2 regions of the Gordonia bronchialis DSM 43247 genome follow, and region 2 is predicted to be linked to the other one. Evidence: riboswitches for the same ligand, from Rfam matches in the RefSeq annotation. Region 2 holds a riboswitch; the other holds the start of a gene.
The links. A riboswitch is a leader RNA that binds a small molecule or an ion and turns the genes downstream of it on or off. The one in region 2 is predicted to bind cyclic di-AMP.
Positions count from the first base shown of each region.

Region 1 (6,938 bases), 2.0 Mb from region 2:
ATCGGATTCTGCTTCGCCCCGGTCTTTCACCCGGCGTTCCGCTTCACCGGCCCGCCGCGCAAGCAGATCGGGATCCCGACCGTGTTCAACGTGCTGGGCCCGCTCACCAACCCTGCCCGGCCGGCCCGCGGGCTGATCGGCTGTGCCTTCGACGATCTCGCGCCGGTCCTGGCGCAGGCCTTCGCCGACCGCGACGCCGGCGCACTCATCGTCCGCGGTGACGACGGACTCGACGAACTGACCACCACCACCACGTCGACGGTGTGGCAGGTGATCGGCGGCCGGGTCACCCGGCTGTCCCTCGACCCGGCGGACCTGGGCATCGAGCGGGTGGAACTGTCGGCTCTGCAGGGCGGTGACGCGGTCGCCAACGCGGCGATCGCCCGTGACTTGCTCGCCGGGGCGACGGGCGCGGTGCGCGACGCGGTACTGCTGAACGCGGCCGGCGCGATCGTCGCCTTCGAACAGGAGACCCCGATGACCTCGTCGGAACTCACCGAGGCATTCCGGGCCGCACGGCAACGCGCGGCCGACGCCATCGACTCGGGCGCTGCGCGCGCGCTGCTGGAGCGCTGGGCGAGTCTGAGTACCGACCTGGCCGGCGCTCGCTCCTGACGACTACTCCTCGCCGATGGAGAACCCGCCCTCCACATCCGAGCGGGAGTAGCTGCGGAAAGCGATGTGGGTCGCGCTGTGGCGCACACCGGGAAGCCGGTTGATCCGGCCGGTGACGACTTCGGCGATCTGCTCGTGATCCCGCACCCGGATCTTCGCGATCAGGTCGACGTCCCCTGCGCACGAGTAGACCTCGGCGACACCCGGGATGTCCGCGACCGCCTGCGCGGTCTCCGGGATCTGATGGATGTCGGCCTGGATGAGCACGATGGCGGTGATCATGGCCCTCAGCGTAGTGGGTGTGCGTCGGCGGGTGCGGACATGTTCGGCGTGCGGGGTTTCGACCCGCGACGGGCTCGCCCGTCGCGGCTTGACCGGCTGTGGGGGGCGGGCGCAACCGGCAGTGGATGTGTGCTGGGAACGAGCTGATCAGCTCGCGCGTAGGTGTGTAGCCGGGACGTGTCGGGCGGAGTCCCGGGCGCGATGGGCGGTCGCCGACCAGGACTGCCACCGCTGAGCGGATCGGGCGGGCAGGGCAAGGGCCTCGGTGCAGGCGACGATTCGCGCATCCGGTTCGGTGATCCACCGGAAGAGCAGGGCAGCCTCCTCGGCGGCGGCACCGAGGAGCGGGCCGTCACCGGCGATCACCGTCTCGGCCGACGCGACGAGCGCATCGACGACGGGCATCGGGGCCACGCCGCGCCGGGCGACCCCCGCACCGGCCAGTCGGCCGTGACGGATCACCGCGAACTCCCAGCCGCGGGCACCGTCGGGCCGGGCGACGATCAGTTGGGCCACGGCGCACAGCGCGGCCAGCCGCTGGCATCGCGCGAGGGCATCTATGGTGAGCGCCAGCCGATCTCGGTGGCGCGCGGCGGTCTCGAACATCTGGGCCGCGGAGGCGGCGACGACGCGGTCGGCCAGGGCGGTCAGTAGCGCGTCGTCGGCGCCGGACATCAGGGCCGCCGCGGCGGTCACCCGGGGCAGATAGTCGGTCAGCGTTTGCGGTCGCCGTGACGAGGCATGGCAGAGTCCGACGGTTGCTGCGCCCGGCTCGGGTAGGCGGCACCAGTGGTAACCGTCAGCGCCCGCCCGGCCGGTGCACGTTCGCAGACCGGCGGCCGCGGAGATGACGTCGGCGATGGTGGCTGCCGTGGTCCGGTTGCCGACGGGACCGATGGTGTCGGCGCTCGGGGACCGGCTGACCTTCAGCCGCGGAAAGCGTTCGGCGGTCAGGACCACCCACCAGCCCCGGTGCGGCTGCTTGGACTTGCGGTTGTAGGCGGGTGCGTGTGCGCCGAGCAGGCGCAGCTCGCGCACGGCCGCCTCGAGCCCGTGGCTGCACTCGACGTGATCGACCCGATGGGCGAGCCGGACCATCTCGCCGATCCGCCGGCGCGGGTCGCTCCCGGTGAAGTAGGAGCGCACCCGGCGCCGCAGATCGACGGCCGTGCCGACATAGAGGACCTCATCGGACGGTCCGCGAAACAGGTAGACGCCGGGTCGTGCCGGGATCTTGTCGGCGAGATGGCGTTTGGCGCGCAACTGCGGATCGGTTCGCGGCAGGTACTCGGTGAGGTCGCGGATACTGTGCACGCCCTGGTTGCCGACACGTTCGAGCAGATGGTGGAACACCTCGACGGTGGCGCGCGCGTCGTCGAGCGCCCGGTGGGTCGGCCGCACCGACACGTCGAACAGGTCGGCCAGCGCCGACAGTCGCACGGTGGGTGCCTCCTCGCGGTGCAAGATGCGCCGGGCCATGGTGACGGTGCACAGGCTCAGCGGGAACGGGAAGTCCAGATGCAGCCGCTGCGCGTTGCGGCGCAGGAACCCCATGTCGAAACGAGCGTTGTGGGCCACCAGGATCGATCCGCGGGCGAACTCGATGAAGGCCGGCAGGACCTCCTCGATACGGGGGGCAGCGCTGACCATGGCGTGGGTGATGCCGGTGAGAGTGACGATCTGCGGCGGGATCGATCGTTCCGGATCGACCAGGGTGGCAAACTCGCCGAGCACCTCTCCGCCACGGATCTTCACCGCACCGATCTCGGTGATGCGATCGCCGGCCGGATCCGACCCGGTGGTCTCGAGGTCGACCACGACCAGTGTCGTGTCGAACAGGGCGCGATCGCCGAAGCCGCCACCCGCGGCATCGTCGTCGAGATCGGCGAAGGTGAGTTGCCCGGCGTCACCGGCCTCCCGATACGTTTTCCGCACGCGACGAACACTAGTTCGACGCTATGACAACGGCCGGTAGTGACACGAGGGACCGGTGGGCCGGATGGGACTGCGGTGGTTTTGTCGGTGGGTGCCCCTAGTCTCCACCTCAGAGTGAGAGCGGCGTCGACGTCGTGATCACCAGGCGAAATCCGACCGACGACATCCCGTGCGGGAGAAGTGAGATGGAGATCACAGATGTATGTCGACTGCGCTAGCTGCCCGGGCCGTCCCGTCGCGTGTGGCGACTGTGCGATGACGGTGCTGTTGGGTACTCCGAGCTGGGACGATGGGGGTCAAAGGGGTCCGTCGGGGATGGGCCTGAGGTCCCTTGCGCCGGATGCGGAACTCGATGCGGCCATCGATGTGTTCGTCTCGGCTGCAATGGCCTCCAGTACGGCTGCACGATCTGCAAGATCAGGGAAAACGGCAGTTCACAGGGCTGATTCGGACCGCGGTCCGCACATCCTGAGGGCTGGTTAGCAAAGCGAACCAGTTCGGCTGTGCGTGGCCTGGTAGACAGACCCGCATCCGATTTCGTAACCTTTCCGAGACCTTTGCGGAGCGTCCCGCTTCACCAAGAAGTGGTCTGCAAGCGGTCACCGCTCAATCGCCCTCGCGGGCGAACCGGGGAACCACCATCTTCGGGCTGGTTCGATGTTTCATCGGACGAGTTCGAATCGGGGTGAATCGCGTATCGAGTCGGGTGTGTTCGGCAATGGACACGTCACGATGACACGCGCGTAGGGCCATTCTTCCGGCCCGAACCCGACAGCTAACTCGGTAGGCGGTAGAGGGAGAACTGAAGGAGAACTCGCTTCGTGGCCAAACATCGTTTGGAACAGCCCACTCGCGGAGGCAAGGTCGCCAAGAGGGCCGTGATCGCCGGATCGATCACACTCGGTTCGCTCGCCGCAGCCGCCGGCCCCGCGCTCGCCGCGCCGATCACCGTGCCCGGTGTCGGCACCTTCGAGGTGCCGGGTGTCGGGCAACAGGATCACAAGGCCCCGGTCAAGAAGGCACAGCCGGTCAAGAAGAAGAACCAGGGCGCTGCCGTCGAGATCCCGAATCTCGGCACGTTCACGGTTCCCGGCATCAACCCGGACCAGATCCCCCAGCAGCTGCGCCCCCACGGTGGCGCTCCGTTCGGTCAGCCGCAGCAGACCACCGGTGAGAAGGCTGTCCGCGCCGCCGAGAGCAAGATCGGCTCGCCGTACTCCTACGGCTCGGCCGGGCCCAACGCCTTCGACTGCTCGGGCCTCATCTACTGGTCCTACAAGCAGGCCGGCAAGACCATCCCGCGTGACAGCTACGGCCAGCTCGGCGGCGGTCGTGCGGTGGCCTACCAGGATGCCAAGCCCGGCGACGTCCTCATCTTCAACGGTGGCGGTCACGCAGGCATCTATGTCGGCAACGGCATGTTCATCCACTCCTCGACCTATGGCCAGCCGGTGAAGAAGGCCGCGGTCAAGGAATGGTCGTTGGTCGGCGTGCGGCGCTACTGAGCGACGATGCCGGCAACACGATGACTTGGGATCCGGGCGGGTCACGCACACACGCGTGATCCGCCCGATCCTCATTCCGGCGGCGGGTTCGCCCGCACCGGACAGCGGATCGCCCGGGTATGGCCCAAACCGGTCATCCCGACGGCCCGACAGATCTAGGCTGGGACGCCAGGTGAGGGAGTGCACGGCAGTGGGGGATTCTTCGCACACGATGAGGCAGGACCGCCGATGAGGCGGCGCCGGTCGGGTGGGATGACGCCGGGCTCCGGGCGGCCAGCAGGCTTCAGAGGAGACATGAACAACGTGGACAACCGACCGGGAGGGGAGCGACGCGTGCCGGCGTCGCGTTCGATACCCGCGATTCTGGCGGCCGGTGCGCTGGCGATTCTGCTCGCTGTCCAGCTGGGCGTCGGCGGAACCGGTGAGGCGCAAGCGATCCCGGCACGGACCGCCGACCAGTTGCTGACCCGCTACAAGCAACTCGGCATCGACGCGGAGAAGACCGCGGAGTCGATGCACAACGCGCAGATCGAATACGACAAGCAACGCCGCATCGTGGCGACCTCGCGGCGCGCCGCCGCCGACGCCCGGCGCTCGCTGGATGCGACGCGGGCGCAGCTCGACCTCTACCAGGGCCGGGTGGACAAGATCGTGCGCGCCAGCTATCGGGGCGCCCGGGTCACCGGCCTGTATGCCGTCCTGGTCAGCGATTCGCCGCAGTCACTGCTGGATCAGATGTCGGGCCTGGACATGATCCAGCGGCAGGCCGCCAAGGACCTCACCGACCTCAAGGCCGCGCGCAAGCGCATCGCGTCGGCGAAGGCCACCGCCGAGACCGCCGCGGCCACGGCGTCGCAGGCCGTGTCCACGGCCGAGCGGGTCCGCGGTGATCTGCAGACCAAACAGGCCAACCTCCAGTTGCAGGGGATTCAGATCCGGGCCGTCTACCGGTCCATGACCGGGCGGCAGCTCGCCGAGCTGCAGGGTCCCAAGTTCACCTTCGATCCGCGGCTGGTCCCGCGCGGCACCTCCATCGCGCTGGTCGCGGTGCAGGCCGCCCTGAGCCGCATCGGTGATCCCTACGTGTGGGGTGCCACCGGACCGTCGTCCTTCGATTGTTCCGGTCTCATGGTCTGGGCGTACAAGCAGGCCGGGAAGACGCTGCCACGCTCGAGCGAGGCCCAGATGGCGTCCGGACGGGCCGTCGACCGCAATGATCTGCAGCCCGGTGATCTGATCATCTACTACCCCGATGCCCATCACGTCGGCATGTACGTCGGCGACGGATACGTGATCCACGCGTCCACCTTCGGCGTCCCGGTCAAGGTCGTCCCGATCGACGAGGCCGGTCCGTACAACGCGGCCCGTCGCTACTGATCGCAGCCACCACGTGCGGCGATGGACCCCGGACGCGACGCCGCGTGTGGTGCGTGTCCTGATCGCGATATCGATCACCGGCGCGGTCCTCGCGTCGGCAGCATGCGGTTCCGGTGGCGATCCGTCGGCGTCATCGTCGAGCGCAGCCGACCAGGGTTCGACGACCACGACCGTTTCCACCGCGCCCAATCTGTACGAGGAACAGCGTGCGGCCGCGGTCACCGTCGTCCTCGACGATCTCGGCGCGGCACTGTTGCGCGGTGATCGGACCGCGGTGGCCGGTCTGCTCGATGCCAGTGCGCCGACGGCTTTTCGCGATCGGCTGATGGTGGCCGCGGACAACTTCGGCGCGCGTGCGGCCGATAGCCGCGGGCGCGGTTCGGGGCTGCGGCCCGCGACGTTCCGGTTTGCGCTGGCCCCCACCGAGGAGGCCGAGGCGCTGGTGGCCCCGGCCGTGCAGGCGAAGCTCGACGCCCAGGGCAGTTCGGATTCCTGGGTGGCCCCGGTGGAACTGCATCACGCGCTCGGTGGTGCGGCGCTACCCGGTCTCGCCGAACCCGAGATCGTCACCTCCGCGCAGCTCGTCCTCGCCCGCTACGGCGATGGATGGAAGATCGTCGGTGACGCCACCATGTCGGGCGGGCCGGAACCCCAGATCCAGCTGTGGGGATTGCCGGGCCTGGCAGCGCTCGATGTGCCGACGGCCGGCGGCGTGTCGGTGATCGCGTCCTACCCGGGGACCGCGGCCACCGTGGGACATCTGCCGAGGCTGCTGCCGGGTGCCGTGGCGGTCGTCACCGCGTTCTGGGGGAGCGACTGGCCGCAGCGGGCGGCGGTGGTGACCACCGGTCGGCCGGCCGAGTTCGAGGCGCTGGCGTCCGGCGCCACCGGGCCGGGTGCGGCCGCGGCGACCGTCTTCGACCGCATCGACACCCGCAACCGGACGGCCGTCGGAGTACGGGTCGTCCTCACCCCACAGGCACGCGCGTTGCCGGAGCCCGCGCTCGGCGTGGTGCTGCGACACGAACTGACCCACGTCGCCGCGCGCACATCCACCGCGGTCGGGGCCCCGATGTGGATCACCGAAGGCGTACCCGAGTATGTCGGACGCAAGGGCACCTACCGTCGATTCGCCGACGCCGCACCACAACTCGCGGACCGCATCATCGAGGACGGCCCGCCCGGTCGCCTGCCCGAGGACGCCGAGTTCGCGGTCGCCGGGCC
Region 1 covers NC_013441.1:3,262,406-3,269,343, reverse strand. Annotated here, with positions in the region: gene trpD (anthranilate phosphoribosyltransferase) at 1-615, shown strand, start outside; gene GBRO_RS15165 (Lrp/AsnC family transcriptional regulator) at 619-897, opposite strand; gene GBRO_RS15160 (DEDD exonuclease domain-containing protein) at 1,045-2,832, opposite strand; cyclic di-AMP (ydaO/yuaA leader) riboswitch at 3,426-3,637, shown strand; gene GBRO_RS15155 (C40 family peptidase) at 3,654-4,337, shown strand; gene GBRO_RS15150 (C40 family peptidase) at 4,632-5,714, shown strand; gene GBRO_RS15145 (hypothetical protein) at 5,761-6,938, shown strand, end outside.
Region 1: it holds a riboswitch for cyclic di-AMP, as region 2 does, so the genes downstream of both, GBRO_RS15155 (C40 family peptidase) here and GBRO_RS06060 (transglycosylase family protein) in region 2, are expected to answer to the same signal.

Region 2 (6,938 bases):
ATAGACCTCACCCATTCCACCCTGGCCGAGTTGTGAATAACGCGGTAGTCGGCGATCTGGGTACCCGGACTCAACGCCACCGTGGCCTCCCTCGTTTCTGGTCATGGCGGTCCATGAACGAATCGGACACTACCGAATGAAGGGGCCATCAGGGGTTTTACTCATCCAGTCGTTCGACGGCGTGGCCCTTGAGGTGGGTGTGGTGATTCGTGTGACTGCTGAGGCGTGAGATCACTCAGAACGCACACGCGATTTAGGTCGCTGACCAGCGTCAATGGTTGTTGTCGCGCAACCAGATCACTGATCCGGCTGCGCGGCAACAACTTCCCGTGGGATTAGCTGCCGGCTGCCTGATTGACCGCGGCGATCAGGGCGTCGGGGGTGCTGAGTTCGTGGTCAGTGCCGTTGATCTTTACGGTCGGTGTGCCCTCGATCTCGCGGAGGCCCGCCTGCGTGGCCTCGGCGATCCAGGCGGCGTAGCGACGCTCCGAGATACACGCGGACACATCGGTAGCGCCGGCCTGCACGGCAAAGGCGTTGAGTGCGTTGTCGTCATGTCCTGCACCACCTTCGGCCGGCTGACGATCGAACAGAAGCGTGTGGAAGGCAAGCCATTTCGACCAGTCGCCACCGGTCGCCGTCGACTCAGCGACGCAGGCCGACGCGTTGGCCGCACGCGACGAGTACTCGTTCTCCGAAGCACGGTCGAGGAATGAGATGATCCGATAGTCGACGGCCACTCGCGGATTGGCCTGCATACCGCGCAACGCTGCCCCGAACTGGGCTTCGAACTGCTTGCAGAACGGGCATTGCAGATCCTCGAACACCGTTACGACCGCAGGTGGCTGGCTGCCGCGCGGCGCGGTACTGACCCGGAACGCGTAACCGGTCGCGACACTCGGCCGCACCGCGGCCGGTGTGCCTGATGGTGATGACGCCGAGGGTGATGTCGCCGCGGGTGATGTCGCCGACGCCGACGCCGCCGCTCCGTCCCCGCGCGAGGTGGAGTCCGAGTCGGAGTTTCGCACGAGGGCCCAGACGCCGACGCTGACCGCGGCTACGACGACCACCGCCGCGATGACGATCCCGGCAATCAGTGGCCCTCGATTCGACGGCTTTGCCGGCGGTCCCGGCTGACCGGGGAACTGCTGGCCCGGGAACGGCGCACCCGGGAACGGCGCACCCGGAAATGGTGCTCCCTGATTCGGTGCTCCCGAATATGGCGGCCCGGCCGGCGGGGCGCCGAATGCCGGACCGTTCGGATACGGCGCCGTCGGTGGGAATTGTCCCGGTGGGAATTCTCCCGGCGGGAACTGGCCGGGCGGGACTTGTCCGGGTGGGACTTGTCCCGTGGGGATCTGATCATGCGGAACCTGCCCCGGGTCGGGCCACCCCACGGGCGTGGTCTGGTCCGGATGCTGTTCGGTGGGCTGGACGTCCATCGGCTGCGCCTGCGTCGGCGCAGAGTCGGAGCTCACGTCGTCGTCGTGCCCCTTACCGTCGTTCTCCGAGACCACCGGCCAACCTCTTCTCGTCGTATTCCGTCCGGCGCCACAGTACGCAAGGTCCGCGGCCATCAACTGTGGCGCGACGCGTCATGGCAGAATGCTGGCTGTGACCGAGAAAGCAGTGACCGACAACGCAGTGTCCGACGACGCAGTGACCAAGCAGGTTGCGACGGCCAAGCACAGCAAGAAGCGCTACGTCGACAACGGCTGGCCCTTCGACGACGGTGAGCACGCCGTCTCGGAGTTCGCGACCAACATCTCCGGCGCGTTGTCGCCCTACGGCGATGTCGAGTTCCCGCTGCCGCTGGACGAGCTGCCGTTCGTGCAGTCCAAGACGGTCATCAACCGCTGATTTCATGCCACCGCCGGCGAGCGACCCGTCCGGCCGCGACCCCGGCCTGACGCACATCGACGCGTCGGGGACCGCGCGCATGGTCGACGTCGGTGGTAAGGCCACCACCAGCCGCCGCGCCATCGCGGGCGGAACCTTCCGGACGACGACCGAGGTCATCGACCTGCTCAGCGAAGCCCGCCTCCCCAAGGGAGACGTGCTGGCCACTGCCCGTATCGCCGGCATCATGGCCGCCAAACGCACCGACGAGCTGATCCCGCTCTGTCACCAGCTCGCACTGTCGTCGGTGGAGATCGATTTCGACATCGGTGCCGACCACATCGACGTCACCGCCACGGTTGCCACATCCGGCCAGACCGGCGTCGAGATGGAAGCCCTCACCGCGGTCGCCGTCACCGGACTCACCCTGCACGACATGGTCAAGGCCGTCGACCGCCGCGCATCGATGGGGGATATCCGCTTGCTGGAGAAGACCGGCGGCAAGTCGGGCACCTGGCGTCGGGACCACAGTGAGTGACGAGACGGTAAGTGACGGGACAGGGCGTGAGCTGCACGCCTGGATCGTGGTCGCGTCGACGCGGGCGAGCCGCGGCCAATACCTCGACCGTTCCGGGCCGATCATCAGCGACTGGCTCGGCGCGCAGGGTTTCACCGTCGACGAGCACGTCGTCGTCGCCGACGGCCCGCCCGTCGGCGAAGCGATCCGCGCCGCGATCTACGCCGAGGCGCACCTCGTGATCACCACCGGCGGAACCGGTCTGACGCCCACCGATCGGACCCCGGAGCAGACCCGTGCGCTGCTCGACGTCGAGATCCCCGGTCTCGCCGACGCCATCCGCACCGCCGGACTGCCGGCCGTGCCGACCGCTGTGCTCTCGCGCGCCACCGCCGGGGTCGCCGTGACAACACTGATCGTCAACCTCCCGGGCTCGACCGGCGGCGTGCGCGACGGACTCGGCGTCCTCGACGGCGTCGTCCACCACGCCATCGACCAGATCCGCGGCGGAGATCACTGATGGGGCACAGTCATCCGATCCGGGCCGAGGTCGCCGATACCGCGATCGACCTGATGGAGCACGAGCGCTGGGTTGCCGAGGCAGCGGCGGGGCACGCGGGCGCGATCGTCGGCTTCGTCGGCGCGGTGCGCGATCACGACCACGGGCGAGGGGTTCGCGCACTGTCCTACTCGTCGCACCCGACGGCACCTCGGGTGCTCGCCGAGGTCGTTGCGGAGGTGACACTCGACGCGGAGATCCGCGCGGTGGCGGTGTCACACCGGGTGGGTGACCTGGTGGTCGGTGACGCCGCGTTCATCGTGGCGGTCGCCGCCGACCATCGTCGGGCCGCCTTCGAGACGTGCGCGCGGCTCGTGGACGAGGTCAAGGCACGTCTGCCGGTGTGGAAACACCAGTTCTTCGACGACGGCTCCGACGAGTGGGTCGGATCGGCCTGACGCCGTCGTCCCGTGCGTCCGGGGGAGAGCAGAAGAATGGAAAAGGGCCCCGCACGGATCATTCATCGTGCGGGGCCCTTCGACAAGGGGCCCATCCGGGCCACTGCGCGGGTCCGGGCGACTCAGGGCTGATTCAGGTCAGCTCAGGGCAGCGGCAGCAGGTGCTTGTTCTGGTTGAACAGCTTGATCTGCTCCGGGCTCAGCTTGACGCCACTGTCCTTGGCGGCCTTCCACATCTGCTTGACCTCGGGGGTCACGTTCGATGAGTCCAGGGCGCTGTCGACCTGGTTGGCGACGTCATCGGTGGACTTGGCGTTGGGAGCCTTGGCCAGGTTGAAGTCCTTGTGCTCCGGGGCCTGCGGCTGGTTGCGGATCGGGTTCACGTCGTTGGGCGCGGTGCGCGGGGTCGGGCCGGAGAGCGGTCCGCCGCAGCTCGGCCATGCGCCCTTGCCCTGGCCGGCGAGAACACGCTCGGCGACGACGATTTGCTCCTCGCGAGTCGCCTGGTCGGCGCTCGGGGCGAACTGGGTGCCGCCGTGGCCGGCCCAGGTGCTCGGGCTGAACTGGAGGCCGCCATGGTAGCCGTTTCCGGTGTTGATGGCCCAGTTGCCGCCCGACTCGCACTGGGCAACCTGGTTCCACTCGGAATCGGTGGCGGCGTTGGCCGAGCCGGTGCCCAGCAGGGCTGCGCCACCGCCGAGGACTGCTCCGGTGAGCGCGACCTTGGCGAGGGTCTTGGTGGTCGTGTTGGTCGTCTGCTTGCGATGACGTCCGGACATGAATCGAATTCCTCTCTCCACGCGCCTACGAAGTCAGCTGTCGGGTTCGAGCGAGAGGTTGCTCGGTCCCGGGGCCTTGTGAGCCCTGGGACTTAACCCCAAGGACATCGGTGTGATGCCCGGTCTCAGGGGATGAGGGTGGGTCCCCCGTCCTCGCTCCTAGAAATCTGTTCTCGGTGTCGGTCTCGTCGGCGGAGCGAGGCTCGGCGCGGCCGGCGAGACGTTATCTTTCTGTCTGCTTTTCTGTGACCCCCGCGGGGTCGTCTCGTACAGTACGACGTTCATTCGGTCGAATCACAGGTCTCGCACAACCTGAATTCGGTGTCGAATTCGGGACTTTCGGCGCCGATGGGCCGTCATCGCAGTTCACGGCACCAGTGGTCGTCTCGTGTCCTACTTGTTACCTCACCGTTATGTGAGCAAGGTCACAGCGCGATTGTGGTCTCAGCCACCCGCGAATGGCGGCAACACGTCGAGGGTCGTGCAGTGGCCCAGCGGCCGGTTCCGGTCGCGGACGGCGATCTCGTCGCGCAGATACGAGCAGCGGGGCAGAACCGCGGCGAGAGCGGGGTTTCCGGCTGCGAGCAGAGCTTCCAGTTCGCCTACGGTCGTGGCCGGTTCCACGTCGACGACGACGCTCTCGGCACCTGCAGCCGCGCGCGCGGCAGCGAAATAGCGGACGGTCAGCTGCATGGGGCTCTCAGCCGCCGATCGCAGACATCGGCCGGGCAGGCTGCCGGAAGTCGGGGGTGTTGACCGCGTGCCCGGCCGCCTTGGCCCACGCGTTGGCGCGCCAGCGGGCCGCGATCGCATCGTCGATTCGGTCGTCGGGCAGGGTGCGGAGAACAGAGCGCAGATCCGTCTCGGTCGTCGCGAACAGACAGTTGCGCAGCGAGCCGTCGGCGGTGAGCCGGGTGCGGTCGCAGTCCCCGCAGAACGGCCGTGTCACCGATGCGATCACGCCGACCCGCGCCGGACGCCCGGCCCGCTGATGGCCGTCGACGATCCACGTCGCTGCGGGTGCGCTGCCGCGCGGCGCGTCGTCGGGCCGAAGGTCGAAGGCCGCCGACAACGCGCCGAGGATCTCGTCGGCAGTCACCATGCGCGCACGCGCCCACGCATGATCGGCGTCGAGCGGCATCTGTTCGATGATCCGCAGTTCGTAACCCTCCCGCAGGCAGAACGCGAGGAGGTCGGGCAACCGGGCGAGGTCGGAGTGGTCGGCGAGGACCGCGTTCACCTTCACCGGGTCGAGCCCGGCGTCGCGGGCCGCGGCCAGCCCGGCGAGGACGTCGTGCAGCCGGTCGCGCCGGGTGATCTCGGCGAACCGTTGCGCATCGACGGTGTCGAGCGAGACGTTTATGCGGTCGAGGCCGGCGTCGACCAGTCCGCGGGCCCGCCTGGTCAGGCCCAGACCGTTTGTGGTCATGGCCAGCTCGGGTCGCTGCGGGAGCGCCGCCATGCGCGCGATGATCTCCTCCAGATCGCGCCGCAGCAGCGGTTCGCCGCCGGTGAAGCGGATGCGGTGCACGCCGAGGTCCCGCACCGCGACGGTCAGCACCCGCACCAGTTCATCGGTGCTGAGCAGTTCCGCGGAATCCATCCAGTCCAGCCCCTCGGCGGGCATGCAGTAGGTGCAGCGCAGATTGCAGCGGTCGGTGACCGAGACCCGCAGATCGCGCGCTACCCGGCCGAAGGTGTCGATCAGCGCGCCGCCGGCTGCCTCCGGACGTCCCGGGGCCGACGCCGCGGCGTCGGGCACGCGGCGTGTCGGCAACCCGAGCGCGACGGTCGTCACTACCGTCTGGCTTCCAGAGCGCGGAAAGTGCTGGCGTGGAACACAAGTGGTTCGACGGTGGGGTCGGCGCGCAGGGTCTCGATCGCCAGGAGGACCACGGTGTGGTCGCCGGCCTGGATCTCGTTGTGGATGGTGCACGACAGGTGGGCGGCGGCGTCCGGGATGAACACCGCGCCGTCGTCGCCCAGCAGCGGCGTGATCCCGTCGAAGCGGTGCTCGGCGGTACCGGCCATCTGCCGGCACAGCTGCGACTGTTCACCGGCGAACACGCTCACGCCGATCGCCGGGGCGGTGCGCAGACGCGGCCAGGTGGTCGAGGCGTTCTGTACGCACACCGACACCAGGGGCGGATCGAGGGAGACAGTGGTGAACGAACTGGCCGCCATTCCGATCAGTGCGCGCGAATCCGGTTCGGCGGGGTCCTGGGAACAGACAGCGACGACGCCGGACGGGAAACAACTGTAGGCCTGACGCAATGCGGACGCGTCGGAGGCGGGAGCGAGCTCGAAGGCGATGCGGTCGGTGGTGGTCATCTGTTATCGCACCCGCCGCCCGGATCGAAGGGCCGCGACCAGACCGAGGGCGAAACCGAGGGGCGCGCACATCGTCAGCAGGTAGACCGCGGTCGGGGCGGTGTCGCCGTGGCTGACGAGCGGCGTGACGAACAGGGCGATCACGGCGAGGATTCCGATGGCGAAAACCACGCCGGCGACCGCGACCAGGCTCACCGATCGGCGCGCGGTTCCAGTGCGTTGCATACCTCCACGGTAGATCACTTCCCGGCCCCGGCCGGCCCAACCGGTGTGGGCTCACTCGCATGACGGGTAATGCCCGTGACTCGTCTGGCGGCGGTTGGCTACCATTGACCGACCAGGCGCCTTGCTCATCTTGTCCGAGCTTGTTCATGTAAGGCTCACTCGCGATGGGTGACGGTGCCTTTTGTTGTGACCGATCCGAACAGATGAGGGTGAGCACAGTGCCGACCGGCAAGGTGAAGTGGTACGACGCGGAGAAGGGCTTCGGCTTCCTGGCACAGGAGGACGGCGAG
Region 2 covers NC_013441.1:1,282,766-1,289,703, forward strand. Annotated here, with positions in the region: gene GBRO_RS27490 (protein kinase family protein) at 1-15, opposite strand, end outside; gene GBRO_RS27350 (DsbA family protein) at 336-1,517, opposite strand; gene GBRO_RS06040 (hypothetical protein) at 1,660-1,860, shown strand; gene moaC (cyclic pyranopterin monophosphate synthase MoaC) at 1,865-2,377, shown strand; gene GBRO_RS06050 (MogA/MoaB family molybdenum cofactor biosynthesis protein) at 2,370-2,876, shown strand; gene GBRO_RS06055 (molybdenum cofactor biosynthesis protein MoaE) at 2,876-3,313, shown strand; gene GBRO_RS06060 (transglycosylase family protein) at 3,457-4,092, opposite strand; cyclic di-AMP (ydaO/yuaA leader) riboswitch at 4,099-4,281, opposite strand; gene GBRO_RS06065 (MoaD/ThiS family protein) at 4,537-4,785, opposite strand; gene moaA (GTP 3',8-cyclase MoaA) at 4,793-5,890, opposite strand; gene GBRO_RS06075 (flavin reductase family protein) at 5,890-6,423, opposite strand; gene GBRO_RS06080 (hypothetical protein) at 6,427-6,648, opposite strand; gene GBRO_RS27495 (cold-shock protein) at 6,867-6,938, shown strand, end outside.